One region of the Streptomyces sp. NPDC023481 genome, then DNA from elsewhere that is predicted to be linked to it. Evidence: riboswitches for the same ligand, from Rfam matches in the RefSeq annotation. Region 1 holds a riboswitch; the other holds the start of a gene.
What was found. A riboswitch is a leader RNA that binds a small molecule or an ion and turns the genes downstream of it on or off. The one in region 1 is predicted to bind S-adenosylmethionine.

Region 1 (14,225 bases):
CCGGGTGTCAGACCCGGACGCCGAACATGAACGGGCCACCGATGGTCGACATGGACTCGTAGCGGACGACCGTGCCGGTGCGCGGGGCGTGCAGGATCTGGCCGTTGCCCGCGTAGAGGCCGACGTGGTGGATGTCGTTGAAGAAGAAGACCAGGTCGCCGACCTTGAGGTCGCTCTGGTTGTAGATCTTCGTACCGATCTGCGCCTGCGCCTCGGAGGTGCGCGGGATGGAGACGCCGGCCTGGGCGTAGGCCCAGGAGGTCAGGCCCGAGCAGTCGAAGGAGGAGGGGCCGGTGGCGCCGTAGACGTACGGCGAGCCGAGTCTGGTCTGGGCGGCGGAGAAGGCCGCCTGGGCCCGGCCGGAGGCGGGCGGGGCGTCACCGAGGTCCACGCGCTCGGTGGAGGAGCGGTTGGCGCGCTGCTGCTCCTCGGCGAGCTGCGCCTTCTCCTTGGCGGTCAGGGAGTTGAGCAGCTTCTGCGCCTCGGCGAGCTTGCTCTGGACTTCCTTCTTCTTGTTGCCCAGTTCGGTGCGGGTGGCGGAGAGGTCCTTGAGCTTCTCGGTGGCCTCCGCCCGCTCCTGGGCGAGTTCGCGCTGCTTGTCCTGGATCTTCTTCAGCGCGTCGACCTGCTGGCTGCTCAACTGGTCGAGCGTGGAGGCCTTGTCGAGGAAGTCGTCCGGGTTCGAGGACAGGAAGAGCTGGACCGAGGAGTCGATGCCGCCGGACCGGTACTGCGCGGTGGCCAGCGAACCCAGGCCGTCGCGCAGCTTGTTCAGGTCCTCCTGGCCGCGGGCGACGTTGTCCTGGATGGTGGCGATTTCCTTCTGCAGCTTCTGCTGCTTCTCCTTGGCGCCGTTGTACTTCTCGGTCGCCTGCTCGGCCTGCTCGTAGAGCTTGTCGACCTTGGCCTTGACCTCGTCCTTGCCGAGCTTCTCGCTCGGGGCGGCGTTGGCGGCGTTGGCGCTGAGCGCGACGGCAGCTGCGGCAGCGGTGGTGAGCACGGTCACGCGAGTGCGGCTCGGCTGCTTGGGTCGACGGTGGGACGCCACGGAGGACGAACTCCTTCTTGTGAGTGATCACCCGTTCGGAGGTTCGAGCCCAGACCCTAGTGACCCAGTTGTGATCAGTTCAAATCCCACAGCAAAAAAACCCGTCACGCAATGCATTCTTTGCACACAACTCACGTGCAGTAAGAGTCGATTGACCCTACGTTGCGTGACGAGACGGCCAATTCGGGCATGAGCGGTGCCCGTTGGACTTTCAGGACAGTCGCTTCAGAAGCACCGCAGAGGCCACCGGTCGGGCACCCGCCTTCGCGACCCCGTCGGCGACCTCCCGGTCGGTGGAGGCGACGATGACCGGGCGCCCCGGCGGCTCGGCGCGCACCAGCTGGCGGATGAGCTCGTCGGCCGTCACACCCGGTTTGGAGAACAGCACCCGCACCCCGCGCGGCGGCGCGAGCAGCACCGGCGCGGCCAGTTCGGCGCCGTCGAAGACACAGGTCACCTCGGCGCCGGTCTGCGCGGCGAGCGCCGACAGCTGGCCGAGCAGCCGCAGCCGCTGCTTCTCCAGCGGCATCTGCGGATAACCGGTTTTGGTCACGTTGTAGCCGTCGACGACCAGGTGCGCCTGCGGCAGCGCCAGCAACTGGTCGAGGATCGCCGGGTCGTGCTCCGACAGGGCGCGCGCCGCGATGTCCTTCGGGGTCATCCGGCCCGGCTCCACCGCGTCGACGGTCTCCGCCGGGCGCACGGACACCGGCGGCAGCGCCAGTTCGCGCCGCAGCCCCTGGGTGGCGTCCAGCAGGGTGTCCAGCAGCAGCCGTACCCGCATGTCCTCCACGCTGCGGCCCTCCCGGGCGGCCCGGCGGGTGGCCTCCAGCGCGGACTCGGCCTCGCCCAGGCGGGCCTTGAGCCGCCGGGACTCGCTCTCCGCGGCCGACACCTGCGCCTGCGCCTCGCCGCGTACGGCGTCGATCTCGCCGTGCGCCTTGCGCAGCGCGGCCTCGCCCCGCTTGACGTCGCTCAGCGCGGCGCGCAGCTTGCGGTGCAGCGACTCCGCTTCCTTGCGGGCCGACTCCAGGTCCGTGCGCAGCCGTTCGGTCTCGGCGCGGGTGTGCTCCCGGGCCTGCGCCAGCTCCGCGCGCAGCCGCTCCAGCTCGGCCCGGCTCTCCTCGTCGGCGCGCTCGGCGTCCGCGCGCTGGGCCTCCTCACCGGCCGCGGTGACCAGCTTCACCCAGCCCGCCGGGCGCAGCACGTAGGCCGCGGCCGCCACGTCGAGCGGGTCCGCGGCCGGGGGCGGAGAGCCGGAGTCGAGGGCGCCGGCCAGTTCCGGCTGGGCCTCCCGAAACTTCTCCCCGATCCGCTGCCGGAACACCGGATCGGTCTCCAGCGCCGCCGCCATCGCGTTCCCGGCGAACTTGGCCCGGCGGTTCGGGGCGAACCGGGCGTACTGCCTCAGCTGGGCGGGCAGTTCCGCCAGGGTCAGCCCGCCGAAACCGTCCGACACGATCTGTACGACCCGGCGGCGCACGCCGTCGGGCAGCGGACGGTCAAGCACCTCGGCGGTGCCGTCGTCCGGCCCCCCGCCCGCGGTCTCCACCATCCGTCACACCCCAATACCGGAAAAAGCCTCTCCGGGGCGGCTCCGCTCAGGAGCCGGCGCCCGGCCTGTCCACCAGTTCCACCTGGTCCACCGCGTTGCACCAGCGGCAGCGCACCGACTCGATGGTCTCACTGACCACCTCGCGCTCCTCCACCGTCGGCTCGCCGGCCAGGTCGAGGTGGACGTACTCGACGACCTTCGACGAGCGGGTGACGTCGAACCGGGTCAGGTTGCCGCACAGGGTGCAGCGCCATCGCGTGGTGGCCGTCGGCAGGGGAACCGTCATGGTGACTGTTCTCTTCCTTCTCGTGTCGGTCCGCGCCGTCCCCCGACGCGTGTGGCTCGTAACCCTACGGCCTGGCGGGGACTCGCCGCCCGTCCGTTCACGGCGGCGAGGCGGTCTGTCAGCTTGCGTCCCGTTACGTCATGCTCTGTAGTCATGATCAGCACCTGGAACAGGGCGGCGGGCCGGACACGCGGAGCGGTCCGCGGTGCGCCGGCGCCGGTGACGTACGGCCTGATCGCCCTGTGCGCCCTGATCTTCGCGCTCGGCCCGGCCTCCGGTCTCGTCCCCGGGTACGGCTCCGGGGAGGCGCTGCTCACGGCGCAGCGGACGTACTTCCGGCACTGGGGGGTGGTCCCGGCCGAGCTGTTCGCCGGCCCCGCCGGGGCGGCGCTCACCCCGGTCACCGCGCTGTTCGTGCACGGCAGCTGGGTGCATCTGCTCGGCAACATGCTCTTCCTCTTCGTCTTCGGGGCGATGACCGAGGAACGGATGGGGCGGGTGGAGTTCACCCTCTTCTACGCCGGCTGCGGCTACCTCGCCCTGCTGGGGTACGCGGCCGCCAACGCCTCGTCCGAGCAGTCGCTGGTCGGCGCCTCCGGGGCGATCTCCGCGGTGCTCGGCGCGTTCCTCTACCTGTTCCCCCGCGCGCGTGTGACCAGTCTCCTGCCGTTCCTGTTCTTCCTGCCGCTGCGGTTGCCCGCGTGGGTGGTGCTGCCGTTCTGGGCGGCCGTGCAGTGGCTGGCGGCGGGGCGAGCCTCGGACGGGCCGGGGGTGGCCTACCTGGCGCACCTGGTGGGGTTCGGGCTGGGCTTCGGCTACGCGTGGGTGCGCTACGGGCGTACCACTAGAGTGAAAGCCGCCCCAGCTCCGGTCACCGAGGGAGAGAAACAGCCGTGATCACCGCGATCGTCCTGATCAAGACCAGTGTGGACCGGATCCCCGAGATCGCGGAGCGGATCGCCGCGCTCGACAGCGTCAGCGAGGTCTTCTCGGTCACCGGCACCTACGACCTGATCGCCATGGTCCGGGTCGCGCAGCACGAGGACCTCGCCGAGGTCATCCCGGGCCGGATCAGCAAGATCCCCGGCGTGGAGGCCACGGACACGCACGTCGCCTTCCGCACCTACTCCCAGCACGACCTGGAGGCCGCCTTCGCGATCGGCCTCGACAACTAGCCCTACGCCGTCAGGTCGACCGCGGCGATGCCGGTGCCCGAGGGGACGTAGAGGCGGCTGCCGCGGACGAGCGGGGTGTGCTGGTCGTCGGTCGCGGCCCGGCCGAGGGCCGCGTCCCAGCGCCGCTTGCCGTTCAGGTCCAGCGCCCACACCCGGTCGGCCGCGCGGACGTACACGGTGTCGCCGGCCACCACCGCCCGGGGCCCGGCCGGGCTCCCCTTGAGGTCGTACGCCCAGGCACGGGAGCCGTCGGCCGCGCGTACGGCGTACACCGTGCCCTGGCCCGTGCCGACGGCCAGGGACCGGGTGCCGGCCGTCAGGGACCCGCCGTCGTCGTCCCTGCGCCACAGGCGCCGGCCGTCCGAGACGCGGAAGCCCTGGCGCAGGGGGCCGGTGTCCGTGACCAGGGTGGTGCCGGCGAGGGCGAGGACCGTGACGTCGGCGCCCCCGGCCACCTGCCACTTCCGCTTACCGTCCCGGGCGTCCAGCGCCAGCAGCTGGTCGCCGTAGCTGCCCGTGTAGATCACGCCGGCCGCGACGAAGGGGGTGCCGGTGGGGCCGCCCGGGGTCGTCGCGGACCAGTTCACGCTGCCGTCGGAGGCGTAGCTGCGCAGGCCGCCCGCGTCCGTGCCGCCGGTGGAGACGAGGACGTCCGTGCCGAGCAGGACGGGGACGGCGTAGGCGTCGGCGCCGAGGGCGCGGGTCCACAGCGGCCGGCCGGCCGGGCTCACCGCGGTCAGCCGGCGCACGCCGTCGCCGCGCAGGCCCACCACGCAGTACACGGCGTCCCGGGTGGCCACCGGCGTGGAGACGTCGTCGCCGAGCCGGACCTTCCAGCGCCGGGTGCCGTCCCGGGAGACCGCGTGCAGGACACCGCCGGAGGTGCCGGCGTAGACGACGGAACCGTCCGGGGAGAGCCCGCAGCAGGCGCCGTCCAGACCGCCGATGCCGCCGAGGTCGTACTGCCAGCGCAGCACCGCGGGCCGGGCGGACGCCTCGCTGTCCACCACCCCGGGGGCCGAACTCTCGGGCGCCCGGTAACCACCCCCCAGTTCCTGGCTCCCCGATCCCCGCCACACCCACCACCCCGCGGCCCCGGCCACGACTCCCCCGCCCAACACCGCCAACGCCCGCCGCCTGCCCGGGGCGACGGGGCCCTTGCGGGTGGGGGTGAGGGGGGTCGGGGTGGTGGGTTCGGGGGTCGGGGCTGTGGAGTCGGGGGCGGGGGGCTCGGAGGCGGGCGCCGGGGCGGCGGGTTCTCGGACCAGGGGCTCCGGGGTGGGTGCTCGGGAGGCGGCGGGCTCGGGGGCGAGCGGCTCGGGGACGGCCCCCGACGCGGCGGAGCCGGCGGCGAGAAGCCGCGGCGCGGCCGCTGGGGCCGCGGGCTCGGGGTCGAGGGACCCGGAGGCGGGCGCCGGGGCGGCGGGTTCTCGGACCAGGGGCTCCGGGGTGGGCCCCGTCGCGGGTCCGGCCGTGCGGAGGCCGGGGGTGAGGGGGAGGCCGAGGGAGGTGGGGGTCAGGTACTCCACGCCGCTGGAGTGGGGGTCGGGGGTGGGGGCCGGGGTGGCGGCGGAGCCGTACCAGGAGGGGTGGGCCGCGGTGCGCAGGGCGGCGGGGGTGAGGCCCACCGCGGCCGGCAGCCGTGACGGTTCCGGGCGCTGGAGCGGGTCCTCGGCCAGGCAGGCCGCCACCAGGGGGCGGATGTCCTCCGGGACGCCGGACAGGTCGAAGTCGCGGGTCAGGATACGCAGCAGCACCACCGAGTCCTGGCCCTCCCCGAACGGCTCCCGGCCCGCCGCCGCGTAGGCGAGGACCGCGCCGAGGGAGAAGACGTCGCTCGGCGGCCCGACCTGCCCGCCGTTGCGGATCTGCTCCGGCGAGACGTACCCCACCGACCCGACGACCGCGCCGGTACGGGTCAGCGAGGTGGCCTCCAGGGCCCGTACGATCCCGAAGTCGATGACCCGGGGCCCGTCCGGGCCGAGCAGGATGTTGGACGGCTTCAGGTCACGGTGGATCAGACCCTTGGCGTGGATGGCCGCCAGCGCCTCGCCGAGCGCGGCCGCGAGGATCCGCACCGCCGCACCGGGCAGCGCCCCGTGGTCCAGGACGGCGTCGCGCAGGTTCGGCCCGGGCACGAACTCCGTGGCCATCCAGGGCCGTTCCGCCTCGGTGTCGGCGTCCACGACCCGCGCGGTGTACGTGCCCGCGCCGCCGACGGTCTGCGCGGCGCGGACCTCGTGGCGGAACCGGGCACGGAACGTGCGGTCCTCGGCGTGCTCGGCCCGTACGACCTTCACGGCGAGCCTGAGCCCGGTGCGGGACTCGGCGAGGTAGACCTCGCCCATGCCGCCGGCGCCGAGCCGGTGCAGGACTGTGTACGGGCCGATGTGGCGCGGGTCTGCTGCGCGCAGCGGCTGCACTCCGGGCTCCCCCTGTTCCAACGTGTCGTCAGGGGGAGGTTATACGGGCCCGCCGGGCTCCATCAGACCGCCGGCACGCAGCGGCCGTCCTCCGTGCGGTACCGCCACTTCGCGCCGTCCGCCACGAGTTCCCTGACGGCGCCCACGAAGCGCTCGACGTGCTCGTCCGGGGTGCCCGCGCCGAAGCTGACCCGGATGGCGTTGAGGGACCGCTCGCCGGGGGCCGCCTCGGGCGCGCCGCACTCGCCCTGGGTCCCCGGGTCGCTGCCGAGCAGGGTGCGGACCAGGGGGTGGGCGCAGAAGAGGCCGTCGCGGACGCCGATGCCGTACTCGGCGGAGAGGGCGGCGGCGAAGTGGGAGCTGTTCCAGCCCTCGACGACGAAGGAGAGGACGCCGACCCGCGGGGCGTCGTCGCCGAAGAGGGAGAGGATCCGCACCTCGGGGATCTCGGCGAGGCCGTCGCGGACGGTACGGACGAGCTGCTGCTCGCGGGCGACGAGGGTGTCCCAGCCGGCCTCGGTGAGGGCCTTGCAGGCGGAGGCGATGGAGTAGGCGCCGATGACGTTCGGGGAGCCGGCCTCGTGGCGGGCCGCGGTCTCGTGCCACTCGACGGCCACGCCCCCGTCCTCGCGCCGGCTGACCCTGCGGCTGGCGCCGCCGCCCGCGAGGTACGGCTCGGCCGCCTGGAGCCAGTCGGCGCGGCCGGCCAGGACACCGGAGCCGAAGGGGGCGTACAGCTTGTGGCCGGAGAAGGCGACCCAGTCCACGTCGAGGTCGGTGACGGACACCGGGTGGTGCGGGGCCAGCTGGGCCGCGTCCAGGACGATGCGGGCGCCGTGGGCGTGCGCGGCGGCGGCCAGTTCGCGCACCGGCCACAGCTCGCCGGTGACGTTGGAGGCGCCGGTGACGCAGACCAGGGCCGGGCCGTACGGGTCGCGGCCGGCGAGGGCGCGCTCCAGGGTCTCGACGGCCTCGCGCGGGGTGCGCGGGGCGTCGAGGTAGGTGACCCGCGCGTCCTGCCAGGGCAGCAGGGAGGCGTGGTGCTCGGTCTCGAAGACGAAGACCTGGCAGTCGGCCGGGATCGCGCGGGCGAGGAGGTTGAGGGAGTCGGTGGTCGAGCGGGTGAAGACCACCTGGTCGGCCGGGCGGCAGCCGAGGAACTCGGCGACCGTCGCGCGGGCGTTCTCGAACAGGTCCGTGGAGAGCTGGGAGAGGTACCCGGCACCGCGGTGGACGCTGCCGTAGTAGGGGGCGTACGCGGCGACGTCGTCCCAGACGCGCTGGAGGGCGGGGGCGCTGGCCGCGTAGTCCAGCGCGGCGTAGGTGACCTCGCCGCCGGTGACCAGCGGGACGGTGACATCGCGCCCCAGAACGGGCAGAGGGGTGCAAACGGACTGGTCGGTGGCAGCGGTGGAGACGGACATGGCGGAACTCCCGTGAGAGGAAGGGCGAGGAAGAGAAGAAGGGTGTGCGGAGGCGGGGCTCTGCGGCCCTAACGCATTCGCTTGCTCACGGGAGACTCCTCGACGACCAGGATCCCTGGCTGCGTGAGGGATCCGCGCTTGCCGTGGACCTTGCTGTCCACGGCCTGGTCTTCACCCGGGGCACCCCGCCACGGACGGAGGGTTGCCGGACAGTCGGCCGGGGCCTCATGACTGTCACTCATGACCTGGTACAGGAACGTACGTGAGGTGATCGTCGTCCCGCAACCCGTGTCCGGATCGCGGGACGACACCCCGTCAGGCGTTGCTGGCGGCCACCCAGCGCTCCAGCGTGCGCTTGGCCGCGCCCGAGTCGATGGACTCGGCGGCCCGGGCCATTCCGGCCCGCAGCTGCTCCGCCAGCGGTGCGTCGGTCGGCGTGAGCGCGACGAGCGCCGCCGCGGAGTTCAGCAGCACCGCGTCCCGCACGGCCCCCCTCTCGCCGTCGAGCAGACGGCGGGCGACCTCCGCGTTGTACGACGCGTCCGCGCCGCGCAGGGCCTCCACGGGGACGAGGTCGATGCCGACGTCCCTCGGGTCGAAGGACTCCTCGGTGACCTTGCCGTCCCGGACGACCCACACCCGCGAGGTGGCGGTCGTGGTCAGCTCGTCCAGGCCGTCGTCGCCGCGGAAGACCAGCGAGGAGTTGCCGCGCTCGGCGAGGACGCCGGCCACGACCGGGGCCATCCGGGGGTCGGCCACGCCGACGGCCTGGGCCCGGACCTTCGCCGGATTCGTCAGCGGACCCAGCACGTTGAAGGTCGTACGGATGCCCAACTGGCCGCGGGCCGCGGCCACGTGACGCAGTGCGGGGTGGAACCGGACCGCGAAGCAGAACGTGATCCCGGCCTCCTCGGCGACCTGCGGGACCCGCTCCAGCGGCAGGTTCAGATTGACGCCCAGCTTCTCCAGCACGTCCGACGCGCCCGACGCGGAGGACGCGGCCCGGTTGCCGTGCTTGACGACCCTCGCGCCGGTGCCGGCGACCACGATCGAGGACATCGTGGAGATGTTCACCGTCTTGGCGCCGTCGCCGCCGGTGCCGACGATGTCGACGGTCGGGCCCGGCACCTCGATGACGTTCGCGTGCGCGTACATCGCGCGGACCAGCCCGGTGATCTCCGCCACCGTCTCGCCCTTGGCCCGCAGGGCCACCGCGAATCCCGCGATCTGCGCGTCGGTCGCCTCCCCGCGCATGATCCGGTCCATCGCCCATGCCGTGGCGTCCGCGCTCTGGTCACGGCCCTCCAGCAGGGCGTTCAGCACCTCGGGCCAGGAACGGCCCGCCGCGGTGTCGCCTCCAGCGGGGGTCACAGCGCTCATCAGCCGCTCCTGGGTCTCGTACAGGCCATCGGTGGTCCGTCCCCCAGCCTATCGACCCCCGCACAGGGCGAAGGGCCCCGTCCGTGAACCGGACGGGGCCCTCCTGTGGCGTGGCGACGCGGGATCAGTGGTGGCCGTGGCCGCTCGTGATCTCCTTGTACTCCTCGACGGTCGGCTTCGGGATCTGGTTGTCCTCGCCGTAGTAGGCGTTGGACAGCTTGACCCGGAGCTTCTCCGCGGCCGGCACCTTGCGCTCGACACCGTTCTCGTCGACCGTCGGGCCGATCTCGGCCGGCTGGTACTGCTCGTGCGCGGTGAGCGTGTGCAGCTGCTCCTGGCTGAGCGGCTCGTGCACCTCGACGAACTCACCGTGCGGCAGCCGCTTGATGATGCCGGTCTCGCGACCGTGCAGCACCTTGTCGCGGTCGCGGCGCTGCAGGCCCAGGCAGATCCGCTTGGTGACGAGGAACGCGATGACCGGTCCGGCGAAGAAGAAGATCCGGACGAACCAGGTGACGGCGTTGATCGACAGGTTGAAGTGGGTGGCCCACAGGTCGTTGCCACCGCCGACCAGGGTGATCATGTAGATCGTCACCCAGGCGACACCGAACGCGGTACGCGTCGGGGCGTTGCGCGGGCGGTCCAGGATGTGGTGCTCGCGCTTGTCGCCGGTGACCCAGGACTCGATGAACGGGTAGACCGCGATTCCGGCCAGGACCAGCGGGAAGAGCACCAGCGGGATGAACACGCCCAGGACGAGCGTGTGACCCCAGAAGTTGATCTCCCAGCCCGGCATGAAGCGGATCAGACCCTCGGCGAAGCCCATGTACCAGTCGGGCTGGGCGCCGGTGGACACCTGGTCCGGACGGTAGGGGCCCATCGCCCAGATCGGGTTGATCTGCGCGACCGCGGCGATGGCCGCGATGACACCGAAGACCAGGAAGAAGAAGCCTCCGGCCTTGGCCATGTACACCGGCAGCAGCGGCATGCCGACGACGTTGTTGTTCGTCTTGCCGGGACCCGCGAACTGCGTGTGCTTGTGGTAGAAGACCAGGATCAGGTGCGCCACCATCAGGCCGAGCATGATGCCCGGCAGCAGCAGGATGTGGATCGAGTAGAACCGGGCGACGAAGTCGTGGCCGGGGAACTCTCCGCCGAACAGGAAGAACGACAGGTACGTGCCGATGATCGGCACGGACAGGATCGCGCCCTCCATGAAGCGGACACCGGTGCCGGAGAGCAGGTCGTCCGGGAGCGAGTAACCGGTGAAGCCGGTGAACATGCCGAGGACGAACAGCAGGAAGCCGAACAGCCAGTTGATCTCACGCGGCTTGCGGAACGCGCCGGTGAAGAACACGCGCATCATGTGCACGAACATGCCGGCGAGGAAGATCAGCGCGGCCCAGTGGTGGATCTGCCGGACCAGCAGACCACCGCGCACGTCGAAGGAGATGTGCAGGGTCGAGCTGAACGCCTCGGACATCAGCTGCCCCTGGAGCGGGACGTAGCTGCCGTGGTACTCCACCTCGTTCATCGACGGGTGGAAGAACAGCGTCAGGTACACACCCGTCAGGATGATGATGATGAAGCTGTACATGCACACTTCGCCCAACATGAACGACCAGTGGTCGGGGAAGATCTTGCGCATGTTGGCCTTGGCCAGGGAGTAGATCCCGAGCCGGCCGTCGGCCCAGTCGGCGACACGCTCGCCGGCCGGGGCCTTCCCGCGAGAGCGGGGCGTCTCGTTCGCTGCAGTACTCATCCGCGCTCCCAGAATGCAGGACCGACGGGCTCCTCGAAGTCGCCGAGCGCCTGGAGGTAACCCTCACTGTCCACACCGATGCGCAGCTGCGGCAGGGCGTGGCCGGCGGGGCCGAAGATCACTCGGGCACCGTCGGAGAGGTCGAAGGTGGACTGGTGGCACGGGCACAGCACGTGGTGCGTCTGCTGCTCGTACAGCGAGATCGGGCAGCCGACGTGGGTGCAGATCTTGGAGAAGGCGACGATGCCCTCGTGCGACCAGTCGAGCTCGCGCTTGTCCTTGATGTTGCCCGGCTGCAGCCGGACGATCATCAGGGCGGCCTTGGCGATCTCCGTCTGGAAGTCCTCTGCCTTCTCCTCCAGGCCGTCCGGCTTGGCGAAGGTGAGCGAGCCGACGGCGACGTCCTCGGGACGCAGCGGCTGGTTCGTGTTCATGTTGACCAGGCGCTTGCCCTTGGCCCACAGGGTGTGGCGCAGCTTGCTGTGCGGGAGCGGACCGAGGTCGCGCAGCAGCATGACGCCGGAGAGCGGCACCATGGCCAGCGCGCCGAACATCGTGTTGCGGATCAGCTTGCGCCGGCCGAGCGCCGACTCCTTGGCGCCCTGGCGGAAGTCCGCGTGGACCTTCGCCCGGACCTCCGGGGAGGCCTCGATCGGGTGCCGGTCGTCGGCGACCTCCACGTCGGACATCAGGGTGCGGGCCCAGTGGACCGCGCCCGCGCCGATGCAGAACAGCGCCACGCCGAGGGTCAGACCCAGCGCGAAGTTCAGCGCGCTGATGTGCCCGATCGGGAAGACGAAGATCGACTTGTCGTGCGGGATCGCCACGTACGAGGCGATGAAGCCGATGGTGGCCAGCATCGACACCGTGAACAGCAGGGCGACCATGCGCTCGGACCGCCTGGCGGCCCGCTCGTCGACGTCCTGGATCCGGTGCTCGTGCGGCGGCAGCCCCGGGTCGGCGAACGGGTTCTCCTCGTCCGCGACGCTTACCGCGCCGTGCGCGTGGTCCTGCTCAGCGGGCAGGTTCTCTTCTGGAATGTCTTGGCTACTCATGACTTCTTGGCCTTTGCGGTCCGAGCGGCGACCCAGACGGCGACCGCGATCAGCACGCCGAGGCCGAAGATCCAGGCGAACAGGCCCTCACTGACCGGCCCGAGGCCGCCCAGCTCCAGACCGCCCGGGTTCTCCGTCTCGCTGCCGTTGACCGCGTTCAGGTACGCGATGATGTCCTTCTTGTTCTTCTCCGACATCGTGGTGTCGGGGAAGGACGGCATGTTCTGCGGGCCCGTCTGCATGGCCTCGTAGATGTGCTTGGGAGCGACACCCTCCAGGTTGGGCGCGTACTTGCCCTTGGTCAGGGCACCGCCCTTACCGGTGAAGTTGTGGCACTGCGCGCAGTTGGTGCGGAACAGCTCGCCACCCTTGGCGATGTCCGCGCCCTCGGGGCCGTACTGCTGCTTGGTGGGCACGCTCGGGCCGGCACCCAGCGAGGCGACGTACGCGGCGAGCTGGTCGATCTGGGCCTGCGTGTAGATGTTCTTCTTGCGCGGGACCTGGGCGCCCTGCGAGGTCGCGGCGGGCATACGGCCGGTGCCGACCTGGAAGTCGACCGCGGCGGCACCCACGCCGACGAGGCTCGGGCCGTCGGAGGAGCCCTGGCCACCGGTGCCGTGGCAGCTGGCGCAGCCGACCTGGTAGAGCTTCTTGCCCTCCTTGATGGTCAGGGACTGGGAGGTTTCATCGGCCTGCGCCTTGCCCGCGGGCGCGAACGCGGCGTACAGCCCCCCAGTGGCCGCCAGCGCGAGGAGTAGGACGACGACCGCCGCCAGCGGATGGCGTCGTCGTGCGGAGAGCTTTTTCACGGATTACCCCGGTGTCAGGATCTTCTGCGTCGGTGCTTCTGGATGTGCGGGAGCGGTCCCGGCTACTTGATCAGGTAGATCGTGGCGAAGAGGCCGATCCAGACGACATCGACGAAGTGCCAGTAGTAGGACACGACGATGGCGGCGGTCGCCTGCTCGTGAGTGAACCTCTTGGCCATGTAGGTGCGGCCGAGGACCAGCAGGAAGGCGATGAGACCGCCCGTCACGTGCAGGCCGTGGAAGCCGGTGGTCAGGTAGAACACCGAGCCGTACGGGTCGGAGGACAGCGAGATGCCGTCCTTCTTCACCAGCTCGGTGTACTCGTAGATCTGACCGCCGATGAAGATCGCACCCATGATGAAGGTGAGGATGAACCAGCCACGGAGCTTCTTCACGTCGCCGCGTTCGGCCGCGAACACGCCGAGCTGGCAGGTGAGGGACGAGAGCACCAGGATCGTGGTGTTCGTCGCGGAGAAGGGCACGTTCAGTGCGTGCGCCATCTCCTTCCAGTGAGCCGGTCCGGTCACCGACCGGAGGGTGAAGTACATCGCGAAGAGGGCCGCGAAGAACATCAGCTCGGAACTCAGCCAGATGATGGTTCCGACGCTGGTGAGGTTCGGCCGGTTGACCGACGGGTGCGCGTGCCCGGTATCTACTGTCGTTGCTGTCGCCACGACCGACATTATGTCGGTCGCTTATCTCGCGCTCACTCCGGGGGGTGCCGTTCGGAGTGTTGCCACCCGTCGGACCGGTGTTGACGTGGTGTTCGACGGGGTGTTCCGCGTGGTGTTCAGGGGCATGACGACGGGAGTAACATCCGCCGCGACGGCCCCGCCCGTCCTGTCCGTACGACGCTGACGTCCCGGAGGAACAATGCAGCCGACCGCCACGGTGCTGGTCTACAGCGACGACTCCACCACCCGCGAGCAAGTACGGCTGGCCACCGGGCGTCGGCCGGCGCCGGACGTGCCCCTGGTCGAGTTCGTGGAGTGCGCGACCCCCGACGCGGTCCTGAGGGAGTTGGGCAAGGGCGGCATCGACGTCTGCGTGTTCGACGGCGAGGCCGTGCCGATGGGCGGCATGGGGATGTGCCGGCAGATCAAGGACGAGGTGTTCGACTGCCCGCCGGTGCTGCTGCTGATGGGACGGCCGCAGGACGCGTGGCTGGCCACGTGGAGCCGGGCCGACGCGGCGGTGACCCTGCCGGTGGACCCGGTGGAGTTCGCCACCGCACTGGCCACCCTGCTCCGCCGGCGGCGGTTGGTGGGCGCGTAGCGCACAGGGGCGCGGGGAGCGCGCGACGAGGCC
Region 2 (14,225 bases), on a different contig from region 1:
TGGCCTACGAGGAGCAGCAGACCCTCGCCGACACCGCCGCCGGACTCGACACCGCCCAGCTCGACGCCGCCGTCACCGCGCTCGCGGGCGCCCGCCGCACCGATGTGTACGGCATCGGGGCCTCCGGGCTCGTCGCCCAGGACCTCACCCAGAAGCTGCTGCGCATAGGGCTCATAGCCCACGCGCACACCGACCCGCACCTCGCGGTGACCAACGCCGTGCAGCTCCGTTCGGGTGACGTGGCGATCGCGATCACGCACTCCGGGTCCACCGGGGACGTCATCGAGCCGCTCCGGACCGCCTTCGAGCGCGGGGCGACGACGGTGGCCGTCACCGGGCGGCCCGACTCCGCGGTCACCCAGTACGCCGACCTCGTGCTGACCACGTCCACCTCGCGGGAGACCGAGCTGCGGCCCGCCGCGATGTCCTCCCGGACCAGTCAGCTGCTGGTGGTGGACTGCCTGTTCGTGGGGGTGGCGCAGCGGACGTACGAGACCGCGGCGCCGGCGCTCGCCGCGTCGTACGAGGCGTTGGCCCACCGGCACCGCAGCGCTTCGCGATAAACCGTAGGGAAGAGCACGTCCCCGTACTGGAGAAGGCCACCCCCCATGACCTCTCATGACCTGCGCAGTGAGCTGGCTTCCCTGACCACGGAGGCCTTCCGGCCCGAGCTGGCCGGGATCGACCGGCTGCCCACCCTCGACATCGCCCGGCTGATGAACGGCGAGGACGCCGGCGTACCCGGCGCCGTGGCCCGGCAGTTGCCGCGGATCGCCGCCGCCGTCGACGCCGTCGCCGCACGCATGGGCCGCGGCGGGCGGCTCGTCTACGCCGGCGCGGGCACCGCCGGCCGGCTGGGCGTCCTGGACGCCTCCGAGTGCCCGCCCACCTTCAACACCGGCCCCGGCCAGGTCGTCGGGCTGATCGCGGGCGGCCCCGCGGCCATGGTCACCTCCGTGGAGGGCGCCGAGGACTCCGCCGAACTGGCCCGCCGGGACCTGGACGCGCTGGGGCTCACCCCGGACGACAGCGTGGTCGGCGTCTCGGCGTCCGGTCGTACGCCGTACGCGGTCGGGGCCGTCGAGCACGCCCGGGCGCTCGGCGCGCTCACGGTGGGCCTGGCCTGCAACGAGCACAGCGCGCTGGCCGCCGCCGCCGAGCACGGCATCGAGGTCGTCGTGGGCCCGGAACTGATCACCGGCTCCACCCGGCTGAAGGCGGGCACGGCCCAGAAGCTGGTGCTGAACATGCTGTCGACGATCACGATGATCCGGCTCGGCAAGACGTACGGGAACCTGATGGTCGACGTGCGCGCCTCCAACGACAAGCTCCGGGCCCGCTCGCACCGGATCGTCTCCCTGGCCACGGGCGCGGGCGACGCCGAGATCGACAAGGCCCTCTCCGAGACCGGCGGCGAGGTCAAGCACGCGATCCTCGTCCTGCTCGCCGGCGTCGACGGCCCGACGGCGGCCCGGCTGCTGGAGGAGTCCGGCGGCCATCTGCGGGCCGCGCTGCCCCAGGCCCCCCGCTGACCCGGCGCCGGGCCAGGCACCATGGAGGCAAGGAGGCACCCACCGCTATGAACCACGCCCAGCTCACCGCCCTCGGACGGGCTCTCCGGCTGCTCGGAGAGCACGGGGAGGCCCTGACCGCCGACACGCCGGACGCCCGGCTGCACGAGATCAAGGACGATCTGCGGCGGGCCCTGGACCTGCTGGACGACACCGTCACCGCCGGACCGCCCGCCACCCGGTGCCCCGAGCACCCGCAGGGCCCGGTGGACGAGAGCGCGCCCGACCTGTGCCTGCTGTGCGAGACCCGGCGCCGGGCCGCCCGCCGTTCGGAGTTCCAGGGCAGCAGGCCCCGGCCGGGCGAGCCGGTGCGCACCGCGCCCTCCCGGTACGGCGTGCGCGGCGACCGCCCGCAGCCGCAGCAGCGGTGGCTGTGCGAGCTGTGGACCGGGCAGGAGTGGCAGCTGTGCGGCACACCGAGGCGGGACCGGCACGAGGCGGAGGCCTATCTCGCGGCCCAGCGGCGCGGGTCGCGGCCCGCGATGGCCTACCGGCTCGTGCACGAGTTCACCGACTACGAGGTGCTGCGGGTGTGGGGGACGCCGCTACGGGTCGACATCGAGCCGATGGGCAACCTCTGAGGGCCCCCGGCACGTCCTGAGGGCCCACGGCGGCCTCCGAGGGCCCCGGCCCGCCGCGACCTCCGCGCGCGGGTCAGCTGAGCGTCTTCACCGCCGCCGCGTCGTACGGCTCCAGCTCGTCGAAGCGGTCGGCGAGCACCTTGGCCGCCCACTCGGGGTCCTGGAGCAGCGCGCGGCCGACGGCCACCATGTCGAACTCCTCGGACTCCAGGCGGTCCAGGAGGTTGTCGATGCCCTTGACCGGGGAGCCCTCGCCCTGGAACGCGTTGATGAAGTCGCCGTCGAGGCCGACCGAGCCGACGGTGACGACCGGCTTGCCGGTGAGCTTCTTCGTCCAGCCGGCCAGGTTCAGGTCGGAGCCGTCGAACTCGGGCAGCCAGTAGCGGCGGGTGGAGGCGTGGAAGACGTCGACACCGGCCGCGGCGAGCGGGGTCAGCAGGGCCTCCAGCTCCTCGGGGGTCTCGGCGAGCCGGGCGGTGTAGTCCTGCTGCTTCCACTGCGAGTAGCGGAACAGGATGGGGAACGTGGGCGAGACCGCCGCGCGCACGGCGGCGACGATCTCGGCGGAGAACCGGGTGCGGGCCACCAGGTCGCCGCCGTAGGCGTCGGTACGGCGGTTGGTGCCGGCCCACAGGAACTGGTCGAGGAGGTAGCCGTGGGCGCCGTGGAGCTCCACGCCGTCGAAGCCGATGCGCTCGGCCGCGGCGGCGGCCTCGGCGAACGCGGCGATGACGTCGTCCACGTCCTGCCGGGTCATCGCCCTGCCGGTGGGCTCGGCACCGGCGGTCTCCAGGCCGGAGGGGCCGACGGCGGGGGCGTCCGGGAAGGGGGCGTCGCCCTGCTTGCGGACCATGCCGATGTGCCACAGCTGCGGGACGATCCGGCCGCCGGCCGCGTGCACGTCCTCGGCGACCTTCGCCCAGCCCGCCAGCTGCTCCTCGCCGTGGAACCGCGGGACGCGGTCGCTCTGGCCGGCCGACTCGTGGCCGACGTAGGTGCCCTCGGTGACGATGAGGCCGACGCCCGCGGCGGCGCGGCGGGCGTAGTACGAGCGGACGTCGTCGCCGGGGATGCCGCCCGGGGAGAACATGCGGGTCATGGGCGCCATCACGATCCGGTTCGGCACGGTGAGGCCGTTCAGGGTGATCGGACGGGACAGGACGCGGGCGGCGCGGGAGAGGGGGGTGGTCGTGTCGGTCACGTGGGGGACTCCTCGTGCGGCGGGACCTGGACTACCGGTACCAGGTGGTATGTGCATGCGCATTGTTGCAGCATCTTAAGTAAACACCCGGCGCGGGTCCCGTGTTCCGCTCCGGGGCCCGACCCCCGCGTGATACCGGACACCCCGCCGGGGCCGGGAAACGCCCGAGGGCGGTGCCCCCAGCCGAAGCTGGGGGCACCGCCCTCGGTACGAAGGACAGTCGACCGACCCGGGGGGCGATCAGAAGTCCATGTCACCGCCCGGCATGCCGCCGCCGGCCGGCGCGGCGGCCTTCTCCGGCTTGTCGGCGATGACGGCCTCGGTGGTGAGGAACAGCGCGGCGATGGAGGCGGCGTTCTGCAGCGCGGAACGGGTCACCTTCGCCGGGTCGATGATGCCCTCGGCGACCAGGTCGACGTACTCGCCGGTCGCGGCGTTCAGGCCGTGGCCCGGGGTCAGGTTGCGCACCTTCTCCACCACGACACCGCCCTCGAGGCCGGCGTTGACGGCGATCTGCTTCAGCGGGGCCTCCAGCGCGATGCGCACGGCGTTGGCGCCGGTCGCCTCGTCACCCTCGAGCTCCAGCTTCTCGAAGACCTGGGAGGCCTGGAGCAGGGCCACGCCACCACCGGCGACGATGCCCTCCTCGACGGCCGCCTTCGCGTTGCGGACGGCGTCCTCGATGCGGTGCTTGCGCTCCTTCAGCTCCACCTCGGTGGCGGCACCGGCCTTGATGACGGCCACGCCGCCCGCGAGCTTCGCCAGGCGCTCCTGGAGCTTCTCGCGGTCGTAGTCGGAGTCGCTGTTCTCGATCTCGGCGCGGATCTGGTTGACCCGGCCGCCCACCTGCTCCGAGGAGCCGGCACCGTCGACGATGGTGGTCTCGTCCTTGGTGATGACGACCTTGCGGGCCTTGCCCAGCAGGTCCAGCGTGGCGTTCTCCAGCTTGAGGCCGACCTCCTCGGAGATCACCTCGCCGCCGGTGAGGATGGCGATGTCGCCGAGCATGGCCTTGCGGCGGTCGCCGAAGCCCGGGGCCTTCACGGCGACGGACTTGAAGGTGCCGCGGATCTTGTTGACGACCAGGGTCGACAGGGCCTCGCCCTCGACGTCCTCGGCGATGATCAGCAGCGGCTTGCCCGACTGCATGACCTTCTCCAGCAGCGGGAGCAGGTCCTTGACCGAGGAGATCTTGGAGTTGGCGATGAGGATGTACGGGTCCTCCAGCACCGCCTCCATGCGCTCCATGTCGGTCGCGAAGTAGGCGGAGATGTAGCCCTTGTCGAAGCGCATGCCCTCGGTGAGCTCCAGCTCCAGACCGAAGGTGTTGCTCTCCTCGACGGTGATGACGCCTTCCTTGCCGACCTTGTCCATGGCCTCGGCGATCAGCTCGCCGATCTGGGTGTCGGCGGCGGAGATGGACGCGGTGGAGGCGATCTGCTCCTTGGTCTCGACGTCCTTCGCCTGCTCCAGCAGGGCGGCGGAGACGGCCTCGACGGCCTTCTCGATACCGCGCTTCAGAGCCATCGGGTTGGCGCCGGCGGCGACGTTGCGCAGGCCTTCCTTGACCAGGGCCTGGGCGAGCACGGTCGCGGTGGTCGTACCGTCACCGGCGACGTCGTCCGTCTTCTTGGCGACTTCCTTGACCAGCTCGGCGCCGATCTTCTCGTACGGGTCCTCGAGCTCGATCTCCTTGGCGATGGAGACACCATCGTTGGTGATCGTGGGGGCGCCCCACTTCTTCTCGAGGACGACGTTGCGGCCCTTGGGGCCGAGCGTCACCTTGACGGCGTCCGCGAGCTGGTTCATGCCGCGCTCGAGGCCGCGCCGCGCCTCCTCGTCGAACGCGATGATCTTGGCCATGTGAAGTGGTCCCTCCAGGACTGGGGGTGATTCCTTCGGACCGCGCCCGCGCCCGCGACGGACGGCTCGCCGGCCTCGTGGTTCCTTGCCCCACACGGCCTGCGGGCCTCACCGACCCGGTCCTTCACTGTCACTCTCACCTTCAGAGTGCTAACGCAATGATTAGCACTCGGCATGGTCGAGTGCAAGCGCCTGCGCGGGTACGGGCCCCGCGTCAGCCGCCCGCGAACAGCGCGGCCCGGGCACGGCGAAGGGCCCGCACCCCGTGCGAGGTGCGGGCCCTTCGGACAAGAAACGTTCAGGCGGTGACGCGAACCATGTCGGCCTGCGGGCCCTTCTGGCCCTGCGAGATCTCGAACTCGACCCGCTGGCCCTCTTCCAGGGTGCGGTAGCCGTCCATCTGAATCGCGCTGTAGTGGACGAAGACGTCCGCACCACCGTCGACCGCGATGAAGCCGTACCCCTTCTCCGCGTTGAACCACTTGACGGTGCCCTGAGCCATGCCTAACTCCCCTATTACTGGCCCTTGCACAGATCCACACTTCGCGGACCCGGGTCAGACCTCGCCCCCTATTGCCCGGGGGGCGTGCGCCGGAACGCGTCGACCGCGGCTGAATGTATCTGTCCAACTGCCGTCTGCAACAGGTCAATCGGACGAGAATTCTGGACGCGAAAGGTCCGGAAAATGGTGAGGATTCGCCCGAATTCAGGGCAAGTCGGGCCCCGCAAAAGCCGTAAAAGCCACAGAAAACCCGCACACTTTGGCTACTTCTTGTCGGGTCACCGGGCATGATTCACGGGCTCACGGCCGGAAGACCGGGGCCGTGTTCCCCAACTCTACCGCGCTCAATCACATAGAATTGCCCCCTCCGCTTCTCTTACGGAGGGGGCAATCCGATGAACAGCCGGTAACCGATGTTACCGAAGGTAATGGGCGGGCCGGTCAGCCTCCGGCCACCGCCGGGATGATGGAGACACCCGCGCCCTCGGGGGTCGCCGTCTGAAGGCCCTGCTCGAAACGGACGTCGTCGTCGTTGACGTACACGTTGACGAACCGGCGCAGCTTCCCCTGGTCGTCCAGGACCCGGGCGGCGATCCCGGTGTGGTTCTTCTCCAGGTCGGCGATGACCTCGCCGAGCGTCGCCCCCTCGGCGGCGACCTCGGCCCGGCCGCCCGTGTAGGTGCGCAGGATGGTGGGGATGCGGACGGTGACGCTCATGCGAGGCCAGCCTCTCGGAAGGAGTCCAGGTTCGGGCGGATGGTGGCGGTGAGGCCGGTCCCGGCCACCGCGTCCAGGGTCTTGAGGCCGTCGCCGGTGTTGAGCACGACGGTCGTGAGGCTCGGGTCCAGCCGACCGCTCTCGATCAGCTTGCGCGTCACGCCCAGGGTCACCCCGCCGGCGGTCTCCGCGAAGATGCCCTCCGTGCGGGCCAGCTGCTTGATCGCGTCCACGACCTCCGCGTCCGTCACGTCCTCCACGGCACCGCCGGTGCGGCGCGCGATGTCCAGGACGTAGGGCCCGTCGGCCGGGTTGCCGATGGCCAGGGACTTGGCGATGGTGTTCGGCTTCTGCGGGCGGACCACGTCGTGGCCGGCCTTGAAGGCGGCGGACACCGGCGAGCAGCCCTCGGCCTGCGCGCCGAAGACCTTGTACGGCCGGTCCTCGACCAGCCCCAGCCTGATCAGCTCCTGGAGCCCCTTGTCGATCTTCGTGAGCTGGGAGCCCGAGGCGATCGGGACCACGATCTGGTCGGGCAGCCGCCAGCCGAGCTGCTCGCAGATCTCGTACGCCAGGGTCTTGGAGCCCTCCGCGTAGTACGGGCGCAGGTTGACGTTGACGAAGCCCCAGCCCTCGCCGGCCGGGTCGCCGATCAGCTCCGAGCAGAAGCGGTTCACGTCGTCGTAGTTGCCCTCGATGCCGACCAGCTCGCCGCCGTAGACCGCGGCCATGACGACCTTGCCCTGCTCCAGGTCGTGCGGGATGAACACGCAGGAGCGGAAGCCCGCCCGGGCGGCGGCGGCGCCGACGGCGCCGGCCAGGTTGCCGGTGGAGGAGCAGGAGAGCGTGGTGAAGCCGAAGGCGCGGGCGGCCTCCAGGGCCTGGGCGACGACCCGGTCCTTGAAGGAGTGGGTCGGGTTCCCGGAGTCGTCCTTCACGTACAGGCCGCCGGTCACGCCCAGCTCGCGGGCCAGGTTGTCGGCCTGGACGAGCTTGGTCCAGCCGGGGTTCAGGTTGGGCTTGCCGGCGACGTCCGCGGGGACGGGCAGCAGCGGCGCGTACCGCCAGATGTTCGCGGGGCCCGCCTCGATCCGCCGGCGCAGTTCCTCGGTGTCGTAGGCGGAGAAGTCGTAGGCGATCTCCAGCGGGCCGAAGCACTCCTCGCAGGCGAAGACCGGGCCGAGCGGGACGCGGTGACCGCACTCGCGACAGCTCAGGGCGGCGGCGGGGCCGAGGTCGACGGTGGTTTCGCTGGAGGTGGCAACTGTCTGCACAGCCATGGAGGCGAGGCCCTTTCTCCTCATCTTCCTCACGACGCATCTCGCCGTGAGACGGATTTGGCACCTTCCCTAGCCGGGAGCCTCGCTGTGACAACGAGAGCCGGCTGGAGGGTTGCCGGGGCTTCATCGGGCCGTGTCCCTCTGCCCCTCTGGATGAGCGGTATTCGGTTGTGGACGCTCGTGACCCCCGACATGCGATGGTCACCGGCGTTGTTCAAGACTGTAACCGAAGGCCAGGACAGTTGAGATAGCCGTCCGAACCGCGAGATGGATCACACGGTGACGTGTGGTCGTGACACCGAGGAGCCGCCGACCGTGCTGGAAGAAGTCGAACGCTGGCTGAGCACCCGCTCCTGGTCCGTGGCCGACCGACCGCTGCACCAGGTGCTGGCGGCCAAACAGCGCACGGGCCGGACGGTCAGCGTCGTCCTGCCCGCGCTCAACGAGGAGGAGACGGTCGGCGACATCGTCGCCGTGATCCGGCACGACCTCGTGGAGCAGGTGCCGCTCGTGGACGAGATCGTGGTGGTCGACTCCGGCTCCACCGACCGCACCTCCCAGGTCGCCGCGCGCGCCGGCGCCAGGGTCGTCCACCGCGACGACATCCTGCCCCGCATCCCCGCCGTGCCCGGCAAGGGCGAGGTGCTGTGGCGCTCGCTGCTGGTGACCGGCGGGGACATCGTCTGCTTCGTCGACGCGGACCTGCGCGAGTTCTCCTCCGACTTCGTCACCGGGACCGTCGGCCCGCTGCTCACCGAGCCGGGCGTCGACCTGGTCAAGGGCATGTACGACCGCCCGCTCGCCGGTGCCGCCGGACAGGGCGGCCGGGTCACCGAACTCATGGCCCGTCCGCTGCTGAACATGCACTGGCCGCAGCTGGCCGGGTTCGTGCAGCCGCTGGGCGGCGAGTACGCGGCCCGCCGCTCCCTGCTGGAACAGCTGCCGTTCCCCGTGGGCTACGGCGTGGAGCTGGGCATGCTGGTCGACGCGCTGCACCTGGTCGGCCTGGACGCGCTGGCCCAGGTCGACCTGGGGGTGCGCAGGCACCGGCACCAGGACGGGCAGGCCCTCGGCCGGATGGCGGCGGCGATCTACCGCACGGCCCAGCTGCGGCTCGCGCGCGGACACCTCGTGCGGCCCGCGCTCACCCAGTTCGAGCGGGGCGAGGCCGGCTTCGAGCCGCGCACCTACTCGGTGGACACCGAGGAGCGGCCGCCGATGGTGGAGATCGCGGAGTACGCCGAACGGAAGGTGGCGTGAAGGCGCCGTATACGGTCGCCCACCCCGGCCCCCACCGGGCGGGACGTACGTTTGAGTGTTTCCGGGCCGGGCTAGGTTGAGGCGTATGGCTTCCACGCGTGCTGCTGAAAAGGCTCAGGTGCTGGTCGCGTCCAATCGCGGCCCGGTCTCCTACCAGATGGGCGAGGACGGCTCGCTGCGCGCCAGACGGGGCGGCGGCGGGCTGGTCTCGGGGCTGTCCGCCATCGGCTCGGACGCGGGCTCGGTGTGGGTGTGCGCCGCGCTCGGCGACGGCGACCGGGCGGCCGTGCGGCGCGCGGACGGCGGACTGCTGCCGGCCGAGGAGACCGGCGGCCAGCGGGTGCGGATGCTCGACATCGACGCGGACGTCCACGCCGAGGCGTACAACGGCATCGCCAACTCGGTGCTCTGGTTCGTCCACCACATGCTGTACCAGACGCCGCTGGAGCCGGTCTTCGACGCGGAGTTCCGGCGGCACTGGGCGTCGTACGAGACCTACAACCGGGCGTTCGCCGAGGCGCTGGCCGAGGAGGCCGCCGAGGGCGCGGCGGTGCTGATCCAGGACTACCACCTGGCCCTCGCCCCCCGCATGCTCCGCCGGCTCCGCCCCGACCTGCGCATCGGCCACTTCTCGCACACCCCGTGGGCGCCGCCGGACTACTTCCGGCTGCTTCCCGACGACATCGCGGCCGAGCTGCTCGGCGGCATCCTGGGCGCGGACCGGGCGGCGTTCCTCACCCGGCGGTGGGCGGACGCGTTCAGCGACTGCTGTCACGCGGTGCTCGGGCCCGGCATCCCGTCCGGCACCCGGATCGGGGTGCACGGGCTGGGCGCGGACGCCGACTTCCTGCGCAAGCGGGCGCACGAGCCGGACGTGGACGAGCGGATGGCCGCGCTGCGCGAGGAGATCGGGCCGGACCGCAAGGCGATCGTCCGGGTGGACCGCACCGAGCTGTCCAAGAACATCGTGCGCGGGCTGCTGGCGTACGAGCAGCTGCTGGCGGACCACCCCGAGTGGCGGGAGAAGGTCGTCCACGTGGCGTTCGCCTACCCGTCCCGGCAGGACCTGGCCGTGTACCGGGAGTACACGGCCGAGGTGCAGCGGGTCGCGGACGAGATCAACGAGCGGTACGGCACGGAGGGCTGGACCCCCGTGGTGCTGCACGTGAAGGACGACTTCGCGCGCTCCCTGGCCGCGTACCGGCTGGCCGACGTGGCCCTGGTGAACCCCATCCGGGACGGCATGAACCTCGTCGCCAAGGAGGTCCCGGTCGTCTCCGACCAGGGCTGCGCGCTGGTGCTGTCGCGGGAGGCCGGGGCGTACGAGGAGCTGGGCGAGGACGCGTTCGTGGTGAACCCGTACGACATCACGGGCACGGCCCGGGCCCTGCACGAGGCGCTGACGCTGCCGGCGGCGGAGCGCGCGGAACGCTCGAAGCGGCTGGCGGCCGCCGCGACCGCGCTGCCGCCGGCCCGGTGGTTCCTGGACCAGCTGGAGGCGCTGACCGGTCAGCCGAGCTGAGCGGCGAGCGCGCCGAGCAGGTGCACGACGCCCTCCGGGCCGTCCACCACCAGGTCGGCGCGTTCGGCCAGTTCGCCGACCTCGGTGCTGCCGCTGCAGACCAGCAGGCCGGGGGTGCCGTCGGTGCGGAGCTTGTCGACGGCGGCGAAGGCGGGCAGGTCGCCGAGGTCGTCGCCGGCGTAGACGACGCATCCGGCGCCGACGGCGCGGGCGTGGTCCAGGAGGGCCACGCCCTTGTCCATGCCCGGAGGGCGCAGCTCCAGGACCAGGCGGCCGGGTTCGACGATCAGGCCGTGCCGGGCGGCGAGGTCCGCGAGGGGGCCGCGCAGGGCCTCGAACGCGCCCCGCGGGTCGGCGGCGCGGCGGGTGTGCACCGCGATGGCCCGGCCCTTCTCCTCGATCCGGACGCCCTCGCCGGTGCCGGCGCGCTCCAGCAGGCCGGGCAGCTCGGTGCGGACGGCGGCCACGCCGGGGTGCGGGGGCGGTGCGGTGACCGTGCCGGTGGCCGCGTCCCAGCGTTCGGCGCCGTAGTGGCCGAGGACGGTGAGGTGCTCCAGGCCGGGGACGCCCGCGAAGCCGCCGTGGCGGACCGCGACCTCGGGCGGGCGGCCGGTGACCACGGCGACGGAGGCCACCTTCGGGGCGAGCGCGGCCAGCGCGGGTACGGCGCCGGGGTGGGCGCGGGCCTGTTCGGGGTCGGCGACGATGGGGGCCAGGGTGCCGTCGAAGTCCAGGCCGATGAGCGCGGTGCGGGGGCGCGCGAGCAGGGCCGCGAGGCCGTCCCGGCCGGGCTGGGTCTGCGGGAGGGGCAGAGGATCCATACCGCGACAGTATCCGCCCCCGGCCGCCTCACGCCTGGCCGCAGCACACCGGCCCGACACACCGGCCTCAGCGCACCCCCTCAGCGCGCCGGCTCAGGGCATCGGCCCGGCGCACCGGATTCGGCGCACCAGCCCAACGCACCGGCCCGGGCGCGCCGGCACCCCGCACCGGATTCAGCGCACCGGCACCCCGCACCGGCACCCCGCACCGGATCCCGCGCGCCGGCCCCTGCTTCCGGCTCAGCGCTCCGCGCGGCGGGCCTCGCGGACCCGGCGCAGGCGGTTGACCGTGACCGGGTCGTGGGCCAGGGCCCGCTCGTCGTCCAGCAGGGCGTTGAGCAGCTGGTAGTAGCGGACCGGGGACAGGCCGAGTTCCTCGCGTATCGCGCGCTCCTTGGCGCCGGGGCCGGGGAAGGCTCGGCGTTCCAGGGCGAGGACGGCTTTCTCACGGGTGCCCAGTTCCATGTCCGCCACCGTAGCGGCGGGCACGGACAACGGGCTCAGCCCGCGTTGCTGCTGTCGGCCGCCGTGGCCGCGGACTGCAGGCGGGTCAGGACGGCGGAGGGGCTTCCGCCGGGGGCGACGGCCTGACCGATGTTCTGCTTCACGGCCGCGCTGACCGCCGCCCAGGAGGTCTTGCCGACGGGGTACAGCTCGGAGGTGGGCAGCTGCTCCAGGAAGGGGTGCAAAGCCCTGTCGGTGGGCGCGTCCGAGGCGTCCATGGCGTTGGAGGCGGACCCGGTGACCGGCAGCAGGCCGTACGTGCGGGAGAAGTCGAGGACGTTCTTCTCGCTGTAGACGAAGTCGAGGAAGTCGCCGATCTGGTCGGCGTGCCCGTTCTGCTTGAAGGCCATCATCCAGTCGGCGACGCCCATGGAGGCCCTGGCCTTGCCGGTGCGGCCCGGCATCGGCACCATGCCGAACTTCACGCCTTTCTTCTCGGCCTGCTGGATCAGCGTGGGGTGCCCGTTGAGCATGCCGACCTGGCCGTCGGCGAACGCGGCGAAGGCGTCCGCCCGGTTGAGCTTGCCGGGCGCGACCGGGCCCGTCAGGCCCTTGCCGACCAGCTCGTCCTTGAGCCAGGTGAAGGTGCCGACGTTCGCGGCGGAGTCGATGGTGTAGGTGCCGATGTCGTCGGTGTAGCCGCTGCCGCCGTTGCCGCCGCTCAGCAGCCACTGCATGGTCTCGGCCTGGGCCTCCTCGGGCCCGAGCGGCAACGCGTACGGGTACTTCACGCCCTGCGCCTTGAGCGCCTTGGCGTCGGCGGCCAGTTCGGCCCAGGTGGTGGGCGGGGTGAGGTGGGCCTCGTCGAACAGGGTCTTGTTGTAGAAGAGCACGCGCGTGGACGCGGCGAACGGGATGCCGTACTGGGTGTGCTTCCACTGGCCGGCGTCGGCGAGCTGGGAGAGGAGGTCGGCCTGGGTGCGGATGGAGAGCAGGTCCGAGACCGGGTAGAGCTTGCCCGCGGCGGCGTAGTCGGCGTAGGCGCCGATCTGGGCCAGGTCGGGGGCGTGGCCGGCGGCGGTCATCTCCTTGACCTTGCGGTCGACGTCCTTCCAGGAGTAGACGCTGACCTCGACCCGCACCCCGTTGTGCTGCTTCTCGTACTCCTTGACCAGGGCGTCCCAGTACTTCCTGGAGCTGTTGGCGGCGGAGTCGCCGTAGTCCGCGGCGACGAGTCTGAGCGTGACGTCGGAGGAACCCGTGCTCCCGCAGCCGCCGAGAACCGCCGTCATGCCCAGTGCGGACACCACCGCGATCGTTCCTGCTGTACGCCGACGCACCCTCACGAACCCCAACCCTGCTGTCTGACCGTTCAACATATGGACACATAAGGTCTACACCACGTGAGTGGACTAGACCTCTCCCGGGTAGGGGCGTCACACTGGGCCACGTGGTGAGACATGTCATCGCCCTCGACGTGGGCGGTACCGGGATCAAGGCCGCCCTCGTCGGCGACGACGGCGCGCTGCTGCACCGCGCCCGCCGCGCCACCGGCCGTGAGCGCGGCCCCGAGGCCGTACTCGCGGGCATCCTGGACTTCGCCGACGAACTGCGCGCCCACGGCATCGAGCGGTACGGCGAACCCGCCGGCGCGGCCGGCCTCGCGGTCCCCGGCATCGTCGACGAGCGGACCGGCACCGCCGTCTACGCGGCCAACCTCGGCTGGCGGGACGTACCCCTGCGCGCGCTGCTCGCCGAGCGGCTCCGGATGCCCGTCGCCCTCGGCCACGACGTGCGCACCGGCGGCCTCGCCGAGGGCCGGATCGGCGCCGGCCGGGGCGCGGACCGGTTCCTGTTCGTGCCGCTGGGTACCGGGATCGCCGGCGCCATCGGCATCGACGGGCGGGTGGAGTCCGGCGCACACGGCTGCGCGGGCGAGATCGGCCACATCGTCGTACGCCCCGGCGGGGCCCCCTGCCCGTGCGGGCAGCGCGGCTGCCTGGAGCGGTACGCCTCCGCGTCCGCCGTCGGCGAGGCCTGGGCCGCGGCCTGCGGCGACCCGGACGCGGACGCCGTCGACTGCGCGAAGGCCGTCGCGTCCGGCGACCCCAGCGCCGTCCGGGTCTGGCAGGAGGCGGTCGACGCGCTCGCCGACGGTCTGGTCACCGCCCTCACCCTGCTCGACCCGCGGGCGCTGATCATCGGTGGCGGGCTGGCCGAGGCGGGGGACGTGCTGTTCCGGCCCCTGCGGGACGCCGTCCGGCGGCGGGTCACCTTCCAGAAGCCGCCCGCGATCGTCCCGGCGGCGCTGGGCGACACGGCCGGCTGCCTGGGGGCGGGGCTGCTCGCACAGGACCTGCTGACAGCCACTTCAACGACTTCGGAGGTAAGCACCTGATGGCAACCGAGCGGGAAACCCTGCTGCTCACCGGCGCGGACGTGGTGCTCCCCACCGGAACGGTG

Region 2: it holds a riboswitch for S-adenosylmethionine, as region 1 does, so the genes downstream of both, thrC (threonine synthase) here and ACZ3ZD_RS04345 (aminotransferase class V-fold PLP-dependent enzyme) in region 1, are expected to answer to the same signal.

Annotation. Positions count from the first base shown of each region.
Region 1 covers NZ_JBVHJE010000002.1:25,418-39,642, forward strand. The annotation lists gene ACZ3ZD_RS04315 (C40 family peptidase) at 8-1,048, opposite strand; gene ACZ3ZD_RS04320 (NYN domain-containing protein) at 1,260-2,603, opposite strand; gene ACZ3ZD_RS04325 (hypothetical protein) at 2,650-2,889, opposite strand; gene ACZ3ZD_RS04330 (rhomboid family intramembrane serine protease) at 3,043-3,786, shown strand; gene ACZ3ZD_RS04335 (Lrp/AsnC family transcriptional regulator) at 3,783-4,064, shown strand; gene ACZ3ZD_RS04340 (serine/threonine-protein kinase) at 4,067-6,487, opposite strand; gene ACZ3ZD_RS04345 (aminotransferase class V-fold PLP-dependent enzyme) at 6,550-7,911, opposite strand; SAM riboswitch class IV at 8,041-8,157, opposite strand; gene trpD (anthranilate phosphoribosyltransferase) at 8,227-9,291, opposite strand; gene qcrB (cytochrome bc1 complex cytochrome b subunit) at 9,416-11,053, opposite strand; gene qcrA (cytochrome bc1 complex Rieske iron-sulfur subunit) at 11,050-12,108, opposite strand; gene qcrC (cytochrome bc1 complex diheme cytochrome c subunit) at 12,105-12,917, opposite strand; gene ctaE (aa3-type cytochrome oxidase subunit III) at 12,980-13,600, opposite strand; gene ACZ3ZD_RS04375 (response regulator) at 13,791-14,192, shown strand.
Region 2 covers NZ_JBVHJE010000001.1:130,598-144,822, reverse strand. The annotation lists gene ACZ3ZD_RS00730 (MurR/RpiR family transcriptional regulator) at 1-563, shown strand, start outside; gene murQ (N-acetylmuramic acid 6-phosphate etherase) at 609-1,532, shown strand; gene ACZ3ZD_RS00720 (hypothetical protein) at 1,580-2,152, shown strand; gene ACZ3ZD_RS00715 (NADH:flavin oxidoreductase) at 2,226-3,353, opposite strand; gene groL (chaperonin GroEL) at 3,594-5,216, opposite strand; gene ACZ3ZD_RS00705 (cold-shock protein) at 5,515-5,718, opposite strand; gene ACZ3ZD_RS00700 (MoaD/ThiS family protein) at 6,160-6,435, opposite strand; gene thrC (threonine synthase) at 6,432-7,715, opposite strand; SAM riboswitch class I at 7,733-7,875, opposite strand; gene ACZ3ZD_RS00690 (glucosyl-3-phosphoglycerate synthase) at 8,031-8,975, shown strand; gene ACZ3ZD_RS00685 (alpha,alpha-trehalose-phosphate synthase (UDP-forming)) at 9,061-10,497, shown strand; gene otsB (trehalose-phosphatase) at 10,485-11,318, opposite strand; gene ACZ3ZD_RS00675 (DUF3263 domain-containing protein) at 11,559-11,783, opposite strand; gene ACZ3ZD_RS00670 (ABC transporter substrate-binding protein) at 11,819-13,141, opposite strand; gene ACZ3ZD_RS00665 (ROK family protein) at 13,216-14,160, shown strand; gene nagA (N-acetylglucosamine-6-phosphate deacetylase) at 14,160-14,225, shown strand, end outside.